DNA from 3 places in the Mesorhizobium sp. DCY119 genome. Region 2 is predicted to be linked to each of the others. Evidence: predicted binding sites of a transcription regulator. Region 2 holds the regulator's gene; each other region holds the start of a gene.
What was found. The regulator LexA, encoded in region 2, represses DNA repair genes until DNA is damaged. The targets are predictions, from matches to a motif close to TGTTCNNNNTGTGTTCNG.
Positions count from the first base shown of each region.

Region 1 (5,086 bases), 680 kb from region 2:
AGCGGCAGTACCGCCAGCGCAGCCACGCCACCCCACAATGCCGATCGCACTGTGCGGCGCTGCCAATAGGCCTCCAACGGCAGCGCCAATATCATGGCGGTCATCGGAGATGCCGTTCCACCGGCAGCGGCAACAAGAACTGAAAGAGCAAGGCAACCGATGACCAAGGAAGCCCTGCCGGCAACTTTGTCATCAGCCGTGGAGCCGATCAGAACGATACCGGCCCAGGCGACGCTGAAGGCGGCGCAAATCACGGTCAGCGTCGTCGCAGCACCTAGCGAAGCAGACAGGAAGAACGCCGCAGCGACAGCTGCAAAGAACGGCGCGGCCAGCAGGATGCCGACCATGCGCTGTTGACGGGCGCGCGCAAAGGCCTCGGCCACCGAAGGGTGCACCAACCGGTCGCAGGCGGCGGCAATGGCGCCGAACACTTCGCTGGATCTGGTGGCAAACAAACTCACTCAACGCACTCGCATCTGGTCCGCTTCGCGGATCGCTTATTGATTGGCTTCGAAACTCGCATCCAGCCTTTAAAGAATGGATAAGGCACGCCCTTTCAGTACCCTGCTGATGGCGAATATCAGTACGGTGGCTGCGAAAATCCCTGCCAGTTTGTTGCATAGTAAACAGATGGTTAGGTTGCCGGATCCCTCAAAAACGAGATGCCCGGCGCACGCTGCATCCTTGCCGTCTGGAAATATCGATCAGGAACAGAAGCTTATATGGTTAGCCAAAGGTTACCAGCCTTTGCCGGCATGCGATCCTCGGTACGCCGGGCATCCGATCGTTTAAAATTTTAGCAAAATTTGCGCAAAATGCCGTCGAGTTCTGCAAGCCGTCCTTTGTGCGTCCATGTCAATCTCACCTCAACAAAACGAGTCGTGCCGGAAAAGACGCATGACCGACGTTAGCAGAGGGCAAGGACATGGGCTTTCTCATCAAAATGGCATTCTGGTTTTCGCTGGTTCTTCTGGTGCTCCCGTTCGACTTCGGTGAGACAAAGAGCGACCAGCCGAATGTAAATGCCATTCAGGCATTTCTCGCCGCCCGGGAAGCGGTCGGCGATGTCAGCGGCATCTGCGAACGCAAACCGGAAGTCTGCGAAGTCGGCAAATCCGCCATGCACACGGTCGGCATAAGGGCGCGTGAAGCGGCCAAGATCGCCTTCGAGATGCTGGACAGCAAATTCGGCGAACCCGACACCGCGACGAAAACCGGCAGCGTCCCGCCGGTCGCGCCGGAAGCACCGGCTGCCAACTAACGATTTCTCTTTGCCGCCCAGCGAGGCGGCCACACCGCAGGCCAGTCTGCCCTCTCGGCGCCTGCGGTGTCTTTCTTTTTCCGTGACGTCGCGCGGCCGCGGCATTATATCGAGCGCATGAGCGCAACTATGCAAAGCATCCGCGACGACTTCGCCTTCCTTGACGAATGGGAAGATCGTTACCGCTATGTCATCGAGCTTGGTGAGGCCCTGCCTCCCTATCCGGACTCGGCGCGCGACGATGCTCACAAGGTTCAAGGTTGCGTCAGTCAGGTCTGGCTGCTTACCGAGCCCGCCGAAGGTGTCGATCCGGTCATCAATTTCCAGGGCGATTCGGATGCTCATATCGTTCGCGGGCTCGTTGCGATCATGCTTGCGCTTTTTTCCGGCAGGCGCGCCAGCGAGATCATAACGACAGACGCCGAAGCCGTTTTGCGTTCTCTCGGCCTCGACGAACATCTGACGCCGCAGCGCGCAAACGGGCTTCGTTCGATGATCAAGCGCATCAAGCGCGACGCTGAGGCTGCGCTGCAGCCGGCCTAAGCCGGCTCGTCACCTGTCCAGCACCGGGCGATAGTCTTCACTGCCCCAATGCAGCATTCTTTTTGCCGGGCTCGGCGTGACTGACTGCGGACGATAATGCCTGCTCAGCACACCGAGCGCGGTCTTCAGGACAATCTTGGCTGAGCGAACCGGCCATCCGCGCTCCAGTTCCACTTGTTCCAGACCCTTCAGGAAGCAACATACATCGATGAGAACGCCCGAAAGCTCCGGGCCAACGACTGTGATTGCCCGATCAACCCGCTGGCGCGCCGCCAGTGCCGAGCCGGTCAGTTCCGCGATCCCATTTCCGCCCCCGCGCTTGCCGGAAGCCACGCTGGCTACCCAGTTCGCACCCAGCCGCGGCATGATCTGCCCGCGCGTGTAATCCGAACGCAGGCGCTCACCCGCCTCAAATTCAGCCAGCGACAGAAAGGACGCACCCGTCCTCGTCTTGCGTCGCATCAACTGCCCAAGCGGCGATTCGGAAAGATTGACCGTCGCCAGCGCAGAAACGCCGTCGACTTCAATCACCCTCGTTTCAAACTCGCGCTGCCGCTGCTGAGAGGCGGTTTCATCGGCCACTACTGCCTGTGTTCCAGCAGGACGCGCCGCGACAAGCCTCACCTTGTCATCGCGGCGAGCGACCACCCCACGGCCGATCAGATCGACAAGAGCCTCCCGATCCACGGCGATCGTCCCGTGCTCTTCGCCTTCGAGCAGAAGTTTTCCGTCGACCGCCGTTTCCTGAACCAGGGCGGGACCTCTGGACAGAAAGCGTGAGATCCGCCGACAGCCTTCATTGTCTTCGATCATCTGATGCGCCATTTCAAAAGCTCGCTTTGTTGCCGAATGCTGCCAGTGCGACCCGCTCGGTAAGCGCGACCATGCGATCGAAGTCCGCGTCATCCCGCAAATCTTCGACCAGGTGACAGGCGTACATGACCGTGGTGCGGTCGCGCCCGAAGCCGGCTCCTACGTCGCGCATCGTCACGCTCAACGCGACATGCGTGACATACATCGCGATGTGCCTGACCCGCGACACGCCGAGGCCACCCCGACCCGGACTGCGCAGTTCCTTGCTCGACACGTTGAACAAGGCAGCCGTGATATCCATCATGCCTTCGCACAATTCGATGATGCGTTCTTCCCGCCGCCCACTGCTCGACGTCAGCGAGACGCGTGGGGGCTCCGTCTCTTCCTGGTAATTTCTGGATACTGCCGCCGTGAGATGCACTGAACCTTTCCCTCCGCGTGTAGGAATAAGTTCTTATATCTGCACTCGACGGCAATGTGAACAAAAGAGGAACATTTTTAGTAGGCAAAAATACTCATCACATTGAAATAGCGTTGTTTTTTTCTAATCGGAAAAAATAAAAAGCCGATTTTTATCCCCCTCATTGGGAGGCGGCGGATAGTGCGTTCAACCGGGGTCAACAAAGGAAACCCACTTGAATGAACGACATTCGCGCTGAATCACAGGCATTCCGTGCTCGCCAGATGGCCGAGACGGAAAACGCCCGGCAACTCGCGGCACTTCATCTCGCCTGCGGCATCGATCTGACAACCGCGCTGAGCGCCGACCCCGAACCAAGGCTGCGGCTGATAATTCGCTTGGAAAGGGCGATCGAACGCGAGCGTCTCAAGGGCATGCGCAGGCATTGGACCTACGATCTGAATCGCCATATCGCGTTGAAGCAGGTGCTTGACCGGTTGCGCGATACAGGACTGCCGCCTCGAATGGTTGCGTCCCCTGCCCCATGCCGGACGCAGAAACGCAGACGGCGCCCGAAGGCGCCGCCGAAACTGTATTGATTGCAGTTTATTTACTGGCCGTCTTGCGCTTGCGGCCCAGGCCCATCTTCTTGGCCAGCTGCGAACGAGCCGCTGCATAGTTCGGCGCGACCATCGGATAGGCAGGGTCCAGGCCCCACTTTTCACGATACTGGTCGGGCGACAGACCATAGTGGGTCATCAGGTGACGCTTGAGCGACTTGAACTTCTTTCCGTCTTCAAGGCAGACGATGTATTCTTCATGAACCGAGCGTTTCGGATTGACAGCAGGCTTCTGCTTGTCGGTCTGCGGCTGCTCTACAGCTCCACCAACACGACCGAGCGCTGCATGTACGTCGGCGATAAGATTTGGCAGTTCGCCAACCGGAACTGGATTATTGCTGACATAAGCAGCAACCACATCGGCTGTCAGCTCAATTAGCATTTCGGAATTCTTGGTAGACGTATCGGTAATGTCCATATTCTTCTGGCCCCAGGGATAAGTTTCAAAAACGCCCCTTTTTTTGATTTTGTGGGGCTTTGCGGAATTTCACGACAGGCAAGACCATTACGACTCGCGTCGATCCTTCTTAATGACCTTCACCGCAAAGTAAGTCAATTAAATATTTTCTCATCTATTGTTTTTGACCTTGGTCAGTCCAGATAATCACACTAAATATCTTTAGGATACTGACATCCCCCACCCTTAAGTAGGTGAAAGCTCAGCAGCATCGTCAAATGCGGCTTCTGCACTATATTTTTTATTGCCGGTGGATCAATTTCGCGTGATTTTTTTCGTCTTCTGGACGAAACCTTCAATATCGTCCCGAACGGACTTGTCCCACATGCGATAACCGGAAGCATGTGCAGCCTTTGCAAGCAGATGCGAAGATATCGGCACAGTTAACAGGAAGAATATCACGCCTGCGATCGCCCTGGTCGATATGGCCAGATCCTGCGATTGAACGGCAAGCGCTATCAACATGACGCACGATCCCAACGTGCCGGCTTTGGAGGCTGCGTGCATCCGCGTGTACAGATCTGGTAGCCGAAGCAGGCCTATCGATGCGATCAAGGCAAAAATAGCGCCGATTACGATCAGAATACCTGCAGCATAATCAAGCAACGGTTCGATCATCGCTTCCCCCTCCTGGGTCGGCTTTTGGCGCCCTTCGGACCGTCGAAATCCTTGGCTCCGCGGCTCAACACGAAGCGAGCGAAGGCGACCGTGGCAAGAAAACCGACAAGTCCGAGCGCAATCGCAATATCGACATGAAAGGCATAGCCGGTCTTGATGCCGAGAACGGCGATGAAGCCGATGGCGATGGCCACCAGCATGTCGAGCGCAAGAATACGATCGGGGAGCGTTGGTCCGCGCAGTACCCGCAAGACCGTCAGCAGAAAGGAAAGGCTGAGCAACGCCAGAGCGACGATCACGCAATAGGCCAGGAAGTCTTCACCGGAGATCATCGGAACGCCTCCAGTATCTTGCGCTCAAAACCCGTCTCGATG
Region 1 covers NZ_CP031834.1:3,638,728-3,643,813, forward strand. The annotation lists gene DZG07_RS17720 (PAS domain-containing sensor histidine kinase) at 1-398, opposite strand, end outside; gene DZG07_RS17725 (DUF5330 domain-containing protein) at 926-1,261, shown strand; gene DZG07_RS17730 (SufE family protein) at 1,379-1,804, shown strand; gene DZG07_RS17735 (DUF6456 domain-containing protein) at 1,814-2,617, opposite strand; gene DZG07_RS17740 (helix-turn-helix domain-containing protein) at 2,631-3,038, opposite strand; gene DZG07_RS17745 (cytoplasmic protein) at 3,257-3,616, shown strand; gene DZG07_RS17750 (MucR family transcriptional regulator) at 3,624-4,055, opposite strand; gene mnhG (monovalent cation/H(+) antiporter subunit G) at 4,350-4,712, opposite strand; gene DZG07_RS17760 (cation:proton antiporter) at 4,709-5,044, opposite strand; gene DZG07_RS17765 (Na+/H+ antiporter subunit E) at 5,041-5,086, opposite strand, start outside.
Region 1: a site for LexA is predicted at 3,095-3,112, ahead of DZG07_RS17745 (cytoplasmic protein). Genes of this name have one in related genera too.

Region 2 (5,086 bases):
TCTCGCCTTCGGCAGGCGCCTTGATGCGGATCGCACCCTTCACCCCGGCCGGTGCCTCGGAAGGATCGCGGTCGCGCCAGCGGCCGTCGTAGCGCGGCGGGCGGCCCTCGGCGCGGGCCTTTTCGCGCATTTCCGTAAGCTCCTCGGGCGAGGCGTAGCAATAATAGGCTTTGCCGGCGCGCACCAGTTCCTCCGCTACCTCGCGGTGGCGCGGCGCGCGCTCGAACTGCGATACCGGCTCGCCTTCCCAGTGCAGACCGAGCCAGGCAAGGCCGTCCAGGATAGCTGCGGTCGCCGCATCCGTGGAACGCTCGCGGTCGGTATCTTCGATGCGCAGCAGCATCGTGCCGCCGGTGTGGCGCGCATAGAGCCAGTTGAACAGGGCCGTGCGGGCGCCGCCGATATGCAAATAGCCGGTGGGCGAGGGGGCGAAGCGGGTAATGACTGTGTCGGACATAGGATTTCCAGAAGGCAGGGACGGGCCGGCGAGAGCCGAAGATGGCACGCATGGCAATTTGGTAGCGTTCATGTAGCATGGCTGGTCAGGGGTGCAAGGGGCAGGGGCAAGCCGAGAACGGCGCGAGGTGCGCGCGCGCCGGCCAGGCCCCGAATTGGGGAAACCTGGATGGCGCGCGAGACATCCACAGGCGAGGTGAGCGAGCGGGCGCAATTTGCCTATCCGCTCGACGCGCCGCTTGTTTCGCCTCCCTCGCGATTACCATCAGCCGAACCGGCTCCGACACCGCTGGCACCTTGGAAATCTCGACCGCCGCTTCTGCCGGCAGCCTGGCGCAAGAAGCTTCAGGTTGTCCCGTCGCGCGCACGCGCCACGCGCTCCTTCGCGTCGGCAATCGTCCTGGAACTTGAGCGCGGCACGCCGTTTCTTCTCGTTCCGGTGTTTCTGGCGCTCGGTGCCATCATCTATTACGGGCTCGAGGCTGAGCCGGATTTCCTGCCGATGTTTGGTGGCAGCGCCGTCCTGTCAGCTTTGCTTTTGCTGCTGCCTTCGCATCAACAGTTGTTCCGTTTTGCGGCGGTGGGGGTGTTGATCTGCGTCGTCGGCCGAACGAATTCACCATCGAAAACTGGAAGCGGGCGCTGTTGTCGGAATATCTGATCAAGCCGGTCGATACGATCAATGATGCCGGCAAGAAAAGGTCGAGCCGGGCTGGGCGCCGTAATTCACCAACCGACGCGTCCTTCGATGATTCCGCGGAAATTGAAGCGGCCGACCTTGCATCAAGCGATACGGCCGTTTCGTCGGGACAATCTCGCGAAAAGCCGGTGAACTCGCTCGCTGCTGGTTTCGATTGCCATAACGGTCTGTGTCTGGCGACGCACAGATCGGGCGCAATCATCGCTCACGCTGCCGATTGGCGTTCCGCGCGACGCGCGTGCGACTATGCCAGCCTCATCGTGATCGACGACGCGACTGCCGAGGATGTCTGCGAAGACGCCGTCCCGCTGGTTGTCACCAAGCGCGAACTGGCCAAGTTCGGCAGCGCCGCCGTCTATCTCTATGGCGACATTTCGGATCGTCGTGCCGAAATTCGTTTCGCGCTGACACAACCATACCGCCCCTGGCATACACAACGAGCATTTTCTCGAGAGGCGAGAGGACTGCCGCCTTATCAGCGGAGAGAAAGTAAGCCGGCGAACAATCAGTTAAAAAAGTCGAGATACTCAAATTCGCGAAGCGCCAAACCATAGTCAGGCGCTGCCGCGTGTCGTCAATAACGCCGGATCAATCCCACCAGCTTGCCCTGGACCTTCACACGGTCAGGTCCGAAAATCCGCGTTTCATAGGCTGGATTGGCGGCTTCCAGCGCAATGGAAGCGCCCTTGCGGCGGAAGCGCTTGAGCGTGGCTTCCTCTTCATCTACCAGCGCAACGACGATTTCGCCGGGGTTTGCCGTATTGGCATTGCGGATGATCACCGTGTCGCCGTCAAAAATACCGGCCTCGATCATCGAATCGCCTTTGACTTCAAGCGCATAGTGCTCGCCGCCCATGATCATCTCCGGCGGCACGGAGATTGAATGCGTCTTGTGCTGGATGGCTTCGATCGGCACACCGGCAGCGATCCGGCCCATTACGGGGATCGAAACGGCGGAGCCGACATCATCATTCCCGGCTACAGGGCCGCGCGCAGGTTCCGGGGGGCGTCGACCTAGGCTGCCCTCGATGACGCTCGGCGAGAATTTCGCGCGCTGCGGTGCCAGCCCGGGGGCCATGGAGTCGGGCAGGCGGAGAACTTCGAGTGCGCGAGCGCGATTCGGTAGCCGGCGAATGAACCCGCGCTCTTCAAGAGCAGTGATCAACCTGTGGATGCCGGATTTCGATGCCAGATCGAGCGCTTCCTTCATTTCATCGAAGGAAGGCGGGATTCCCGCTTCTTTCATCCTCTCGTGGATGAACATTAGAAGCTCGTGTTGCTTGCGCGTCAGCATGGCCACCCCCGAAGAATCAAACCAAAAACAAAACCAGAACAAACACTATCTGTTCCATTTGTGTTCTGCAACCGTTTAAATTTTAATGAATATCTTAAGGTACTGGAAACAATACGCGAACGCGCCGATATTGGAACCAGTCGATCGGATATGTGCCGATCGATAGGCCTGACCTAGCGAATCCTCAGGACGGTGCATGGCGCACCAGCCTCGGCCGCCGGCGCAAAAGGTTCGCGGATGATCAACGCATTGGCCTCGGTGAATGTCCTCAGCATTGAGGAATCCTGGATCTCGAACGGCGTCGCTACGAGCCCGGCATCGTCGTCTCGAAGAACGGCGCGCACATAATCCTGGCGCAGATCGTTGGCCTGCATTGCTGCGCCGAGGAAAGCCTCATGGATATCAGACACATGGTGCCGCCCGCCAAGTCGCGACAGCAGCGGCTTCAGGAACAGATGCGAGCAGACAAGACTCGCCACCGGATTTCCGGGCAAGCCGATGCAGCGGGTGTGCCCGAGTCGGCCGAACATCAGCGGCTTGCCGGGCCGCATAGCGATCTTCCAGAAATCGAGCTTTACGCCTTCGCTGGTCAAAACGTCGTGGATGAAGTCGTGATCGCCGACGGATGCGCCGCCCAGAGTCACGATCACGTCTGCGCCGGCCTCCATGGCTCGCTTGATCAGCGCCGCGATGGCCTCCTTGCGATCGGGCGCGATGCCGAGGTCGAGCACCCTTGCGCCAACCGATTCGGCGATCGCTGCCACGCCGAAGCTGTTCGAGGCGATGATCTGGTCGGGGCCTGGTTCGCTGCCCGGCGGCAAAAGCTCGTCGCCGGTGGCGATGATCGCCAGCAGCGGCTTTTTCACGACGGGAAGGCGAGGGTGGTTGGCCGAGGCTGCAAGCGAAAGCGCACCCGCGTCCAGGACCCTGCCTTTGTCCAGCAGCAGGTCGCCTGTGGAAAAATCGAGGCCCCGGCGCCTTATGTGGCGACCGGCATCCACCGTTTCGGTGACCTCTACGGTTCTGCCATCGAGCTTTCGGGTGTTCTCCTGAATGACGATGGTATCGACACCATCCGGCATCGGCGCTCCCGTGAAGATGCGGACGGCCTGACCCGGCTCTACTTTGCCGGCAAAGCGCCGCCCAGCCGGAGCTTCGCCGATAACGTGCAGCGTTGCCGGGACATTGGCGACGTCAGCACTGCGCACCGCATATCCATCCATGGCCGATGCGTCGAACGGCGGTTGCGTGCGCAGCGCTCGTACAGGTTCGGCCAGCACGCGCTCGGCAGCCTCGGCCAACGCTACGGATTCCGCGTTGCCGGGACCGGCGCCATCTAGCAGTCGCTGTAGGGCCTCGGCGACCGGAAGGAGTGCCATCTATGCGTCCACCCGGTAGTCGCCGGATTTGCCGCCGGTCTTCTGGACCAGCCTGATGCCGGAAATGACCATGCCGCGATCGACGGCCTTGGCCATGTCGTAGATGGTCAGGCAGGCGACGGAAGCCGCCGTCAGCGCTTCCATTTCGACACCGGTCTTGCCGGTGACGCGGGCAAGTGCGGTCACGCGCAGGCCGGGCAGGGAATCGTCAGCTTCGATGTCGACCGAAACCTTGGTTAGGAGCAGCGGGTGGCAGAGCGGGATCAGCTCATGTGCCCGCTTGGCCGCCATGATGCCGGCGATGCGGGCGGTGCCGAGCACATCGCCCTTCTTGGCATTGCCATCCCGGATCAGTTTCAGCGTTTCGGGCAACATGGTGACGAAGCCCTCGGCGATCGCCGTGCGCTCTGTTTCAGCTTTTTCGCCGACATCGACCATATGCGCCTGGCCTTCGACGCCGAGATGGGTGAGGGCGGGTTTGCCGCTCATGGCCTAGCCGTTTACCGCTTGCGCGGCCTTGCCAGTCAGCAGCGCCCGCGTTGCCGCTGCCACGTCCTGCTGCCGCATCAGGCTTTCGCCCACCAGGAATGTGCCGATGCCAAAACGCTCCAGCCGCCGGCAATCCTCGTGGGTGAAGATCCCGCTTTCGCCGACCAGCAAGCGGTCGTCGGGCACCAGCGATGACAATCTTTCCGACGTCTCAAGGCTTGTCTCGAAGGTCCGCAGGTTGCGGTTGTTAATGCCAACCAGTTGCGAGGACAATTTCAGTGCCCGCTCTGTCTCAGCCTCGTCATGCACTTCGATCAGAACGTCCATGCCTAGTTCGAAGGCCGCATCTTCCAGTGCCTTGGCATCGTCGTCCGTCAGGCTGGCCATGATGATCAGAATGGCATCCGCGCCCCAGGCGCGTGCTTCATAGACCTGATAAGGTTCGAACATGAAATCCTTGCGCAGGGCCGGTAGTTTGCAGGCTGCGCGCGCTTTGGTCAGGAATTCCGGGGCGCCTTGGAACGACGGCGTGTCGGTCAGCACTGAAAGGCAGGCCGCGCCGCCTTGTTCATAAGCTTGTGCCAGCGCCGGCGGGTCGAAATCGGGCCGAATCAAGCCCTTGGACGGGCTTGCCTTCTTGATTTCGGCGATCAGCGCGAAGCCGCCGGCATCGCGCTTGGCCTGCAAGGCAGCCTGAAAGCCGCGCGGTGCATCTGCGTCGCGGGCGCGTGCCTTGAGTTCTGCAAGCGGTGTGCTGGCCTTGGCGGC
Region 2 covers NZ_CP031834.1:2,961,993-2,967,078, reverse strand. The annotation lists gene gltX (glutamate--tRNA ligase) at 1-457, opposite strand, end outside; gene DZG07_RS14445 (hypothetical protein) at 653-1,117, shown strand; gene DZG07_RS14440 (hypothetical protein) at 1,102-1,710, shown strand; gene lexA (transcriptional repressor LexA) at 1,731-2,450, opposite strand; gene glp (gephyrin-like molybdotransferase Glp) at 2,624-3,829, opposite strand; gene moaC (cyclic pyranopterin monophosphate synthase MoaC) at 3,830-4,318, opposite strand; gene trpC (indole-3-glycerol phosphate synthase TrpC) at 4,322-5,086, opposite strand, start outside.

Region 3 (5,086 bases), 2.3 Mb from region 2:
GACGCCAGCGGAAGCGGGCAGGCGGCCCGTCGGGCACTTCGGCGGCCATGACCTCGACCGGTTCCGGTTGAGAAAAAAGGCGGATCGGGCGCTCCGGTCCAGGCGGCGGGGGAAGCGCGATCTCACGCCCTCTGTTCCTTGCATGGCCGAGGTCTTTTTCCGCCTCGGCAAAAGACAGGCAGGAAACCGCCCGCTCTGGAATATGGCTCTCGACAGGGACAGGCCTCAGCACCGTGTCGCCACCCAGGCGAGCGCTTACGCGGTCAGCGAAAAGCGCCAGATCCTCGTCGCTGCCGGAAGCATCTCCGCTGAAATCGGCCTGATCCATCTCGAATGGTGCTGTCGCCAGAACGGAAAGGCGGACAAGATCGAAGCCGTAGCCGGCATCGAGGACGTCTTCGAGAGCCGTTAGTCTTTCGTGAAACAGTTTTCCGATCACGCCCGGTTCGCGCAACGGGCGTGAGGTGCCGACGCCGATGCGGCTGACCACGCCGTCGACCCGAAACAGAAGGAGCTGCAGGGCGCGCGCGCCTTCGCCATGGCGCTCGAGATCGGTCTTCAAGGATCGGGCGAGCAGGAGCACCAGATGCTCTATGTCTTCCACGAGCGAAACCGGCTCGGGCAGATGCCGTTCCACCGATAGCGGGGCTACGGGCCGGCGCGGCGAAATGGCTTCCTCAAGCTGTCCGAGCGCCTGGTCGAGGCGCAGGAGAAGCATTTTGCCGAAACGGCGCGCCAAGGGCGCGCGTGGCGCCTGCAGGATTGCGCCCGTGGTGCGCAACCCCACGCTCTCCAGAGACGCGATCGTTTCGGGCGCGAGGCGCAATGCGGCGAGCGGCAAGGGCGCCATGGTCTTTTCCTCGTCACCCGGCGCGACGACCGAAGCCGTGCAAAATCGCGCCGCTGCCCAGGCTGCTCCGGGTGTCGAAGCCAGCCCGGCGCGGACGTCAAAACCCTGATGGAAAAAGCGCGACAGCATGTCGTCCAGCATGGGTTTCTCGCCGCCGAAGAGATGGGCGCAGCCGGTGATGTCGAGAAACAGCCCGTCCTGCCCATCGAGCGCCACCAGTGGCGTATAGCGGTCGCACCAGTCGGCAAGGCTTTCGAGCAGCCTGCGGTCCGCCTGCGTGTCGGCCTCGACGATCTCTATGCCGGGATGCATGGCGCGTGCGTCGGCGATGCCCGTGCCGGGCTTCAGCCGCAGCCGTTCAGCCTGCTCGTCGAGGGCTGCGATGCGCTGGGTGTTGTTGTCGCGATGGCTGATGACGAGCGGCGGCCGCGCTGCCTGCGGGTTTGAACGCCAGGACCGCCCCAGGCGCTGGCGCAATATCCGCTCGGCGGGAAGATGCGGAAACCATAGCGCCAGGATTCGCTGAGCCGAGACCATTGGGCCGTCTTTCTTCGAATGAGCGTTCATCGGCGTTCCACTCCAGCGTGAACTGTCCGGGCAAGGCATTGCGGCTTTTGTCGATCCTGACCATGAAGCCAGGGGGGCCGATGGAATCGGGCAAAGGCCCGGCGATGGTCCAGCGCAGCGCGGCAGGGGCCGGCGAGACGATGAGGCGCATGGGGGCCGCCGTCGGCTCGGCTTGCGCTGCCTGGCGCAGCAGGAAAACCGGCCTGCCTGCGTCCTGGGCCCGGTAATGGAGGCGTCGCGTGGCAACGAGGTCGAGCTTCTGCGGATTGCCGCGGATTTCCAGGATCACGGCAGAAAGTGCCTTCAGGCTTGCCGCCTCCTCGGCGATCCACATGGCGTCGGCGAGTTTCGGTGCCTGCGCGATGATGAGATCCTCCGGCGCAATGCCGAAGCGGGCATGCAGACCCGGCGCATAGGGAAAGCCCGCCTCGCGGAAGATTTCATGCGTGCCGATCCACAGCACGGGCAGTTTCGGCTGCGCGGCATTCTTTAGGAGCAGCCCGGCTAGCGACAGGCCAAAGCCTGCTACCGCGCCGGCATCGCGGGTCAGTGTTCCATGGATTTCCGTCAGCGCAGCCTTCGGCAACCCGCCGCCCAGTGCGGTGTCGAAATCCTCCGCGCCCGTCAGCAAAAGGTCCTGCACGACTGTGACCCCATGGCGGCGCAGCACCATGGTCTGCCCGGCCGGATCTGTCTCGGCAGGGGGCGCCAGCCGCTCGGGCAGCGTGCCCTCTATGCGGGCGATTTTCTGGCGCAGGGCAAAAACGATTTCCTGCGCCACGGCGGATGTCGCCATGACGGTCTGCTTTTCTGATATGTTCCTGTTATGTTCTTATAGATTCCAGAGCGCGCCCGAAGAGTCAAGCGGAACGGGAGGAGAATTTATTCCTTTCGGGCATTCAGCAAAACCAGCTGTCCCGGCTAATTTCCCGATAAGCGCGCAAAAGCCTCGAAAGCCGCGCTCCGAAAGGCTATATGCGGTCAAAAGGGAAAAGAATGGCTCGCATCTACAAGACCCGCTCCTGGCACGACCAGCTTTCACCATCGATGGAAGAAATGGAGTTCATGGCTCTCGAAGCCTATGCGCACCTGCCGGAGGAGTTTCGCAAGCTCACCGGCGAGGTCATCATCCAGATCGCGGAATTTCCGACCGACGAGATCATGGATGATCTGTCGCTCGAAACGCCGTTCGATCTGCTTGGCCTGTTCGAAGGCCGCGGCATTGCCGAGCGCTGGAACCCCCAGACCGGCGAGGGGCCGAACCGCGTCACGCTCTATCGCCGCGCCATCCTGGATTACTGGTCAGAGAACGAGGAGACGCTGGGCGACATCGTCACCCATGTCCTCATCCACGAGATCGGCCATCATTTCGGCCTCTCCGACGACGATATGGAGAAGCTCGAGGAAGCGGCCGACCATCCTCAAAGCTGATAGACACGCGATGAGCGCTTTCAAAACACCCGATCAATTGTACGAAAAACTGAAGGCTGCGTGGAGTTCTGAAAGCTCGGGAAGCTGGAGCCTTGATAACCCGGCCAAAGGGCAGTGCAGCGTCACCTCGCTTGTCGTGCAGGATGCGTTCGGAGGAGAAATCCTCAAAACCCGCACGAAAGGCGGCACGCATTTCTACAATCTGATCGACGGCGTCAGATGGGATTTAACCGTCAGCCAGTTCGACCACCCGATACCTTTCGAGGATCGACCGTCCAGCCGCGAGGAAGCGATGGCCGATACGTCGTCTCGCCAGTACGAAGCACTCAAAGCCAGATTGCAGATGTAGACGACTACCAGTCGCTCAGCTTGGTGACGCCTGCTTCGTATTCCTGGCCATCGACGTCCTTCACCACGGCCTGGCCGCATTTCATCACCTTGGCCTCGGCGTCATAGCCATAGGTCGGCGAGCCGAACAGGTGCCAGCCCTTGTTCAGGGCAGCCGTGACCTTGTGGCAGAAGCTCGCATCGTCCGGCCCGGTCAGAAAGCGGTAGAGTTTCATGTCGTCATTCCCGTACTGCCCTGGCCATCTTCGGCATCAAGGCGTTCGATGATTTCTAGCCAATCATGGACGTTTTCGCCAGCAGCCTTTCAGCCTGTGCGCGATGAAGCAGCTCGACCATGCGCCCGTCGAGGCCGATCGCGCCCTTTCCGGCGTTTTCGGGGAGAGAAAAAGCGGCGATGATTTTCTCGGCTTCCTTGCGTGCGGCTTCCGACGGCGAGAAAGCCTTGTTGGCAGGCTCGATCTGCGCCGGATGGATCAGCGTCTTGCCGTCAAAACCCATGGCGGCGGCTTGCGTGCATTCTGCGGCAAAGGCTTCAAGGTCGCGAAAATCGTTGCTGACGCCATCGACGATATCGAGGCCGCCGGCACGCGCGGCCAGCAGCATCTGCATCAGCCAGGGCATGAGATAACGCCGGTCGGGCGTGGCAAGAACGCCGGTGGCGGCTATCAGATCATTGGTGCCGGCGACCAGGCAGGACAGCCGCGAGGCGGCGTCGCGACCAAGCTCGGCGATGGCGCCGATGTTGAGCAGCGATTTCGGCGTCTCGATCATCGCCCAGAGACGCAGGCTGTCGGGCGCGTCATTGTCGTCGAGCACGTCGCCGGCTTCCAGCACGTCGCGTGGCGTGTCGATCTTGGGCAGCAATATGCCGTCCGGCTCGCAGGCGGCAGCGGCCAGAAGATCGTCCGCGCCCCATTCGCTGGAGACCGCATTGATGCGGATGATCATCTCGCGAATGCCGGCCGGGCGGTTCTTGAAGATGGTGCCGAGCTTTTCGCGGGCGGCGATCTTTTCCGTCGGCGCGACTGCGTCTTCCAGATCGATAACTACCGCGTCGCAGGCGAGGGACGCCAGCTTTGCCAGCGCCTTGTCGTTGGAAGCGGGGACGTAAAGCACCGAGCGGCGCAGATAGAGGCGGGTCTCTTGCGTCATGTGGTCTTCTTGCCCGGCAATGCTGGCTCTTGCAAGACGGAAGCTGGAAACCTTGATAACAGTCTCAAGAGACCTCTAGATTCGATTCATGTTGGGAACGTAAGCACATGGCGCGATATGACGTCATCATCATCGGCGGGGCGATCGTCGGCAGTTCGATCGCCTATTATCTGCGCGAGGAGGGCTTTTCGGGTTCCATCGCGCTGATCGAGCGCGATCCGCAATTCACCTATTCCTCCACGACGCTGTCCTGCGCCTCGATCCGCCAGCAGTTCTCCATCCCTGAAAACATCCGGCTGTCGCAGTTCACGCTGGCGCTGTTCCGGCGGCTGGAGCAGGAGTTCGGCACTGGCGCCGATATCGGTTTTCGCGAAGGCGGCTATCTCATTCTCGCCGGCGAGAACGGCTTGCCGATCCTGCAGCAGAACCATGCCGCGCAGATGGCCGAAGGCGCGGATATTTTGCTGGAAGACGCCGCCGCCCTTGAGAAGCGCTTTTCCTGGATATCGACCGAAGGCGTTTCGGCCGGGGCCTATGGGCGCTCGGGCGAGGGCTGGTTCGACGCCCATGCCATGCTGATGCTGTTTCGCAAGGCGTTGCGCGAAAAGAACATCGATTTCATCACCCACGCCGTCACCGGCATCGAGCGCGAAGGCGACCGCGTCGTTGCGGTCACGCTGGAAAATGGCGACCGGCTGGAAGGCGGCACGATCTTCAACGCCGCCGGCCCTTCCGCCG
Region 3 covers NZ_CP031834.1:675,470-680,555, forward strand. The annotation lists gene DZG07_RS03155 (DNA polymerase Y family protein) at 1-1,327, opposite strand, end outside; gene DZG07_RS24165 (hypothetical protein) at 1,209-2,213, opposite strand; gene DZG07_RS03160 (metallopeptidase family protein) at 2,414-2,848, shown strand; gene DZG07_RS03165 (hypothetical protein) at 2,859-3,197, shown strand; gene DZG07_RS03170 (DUF1737 domain-containing protein) at 3,202-3,411, opposite strand; gene DZG07_RS03175 (CoA ester lyase) at 3,467-4,348, opposite strand; gene DZG07_RS03180 (FAD-binding oxidoreductase) at 4,456-5,086, shown strand, end outside.
Region 3: a site for LexA is predicted at 2,234-2,251, ahead of DZG07_RS03160 (metallopeptidase family protein). Genes of this name have one in related genera too.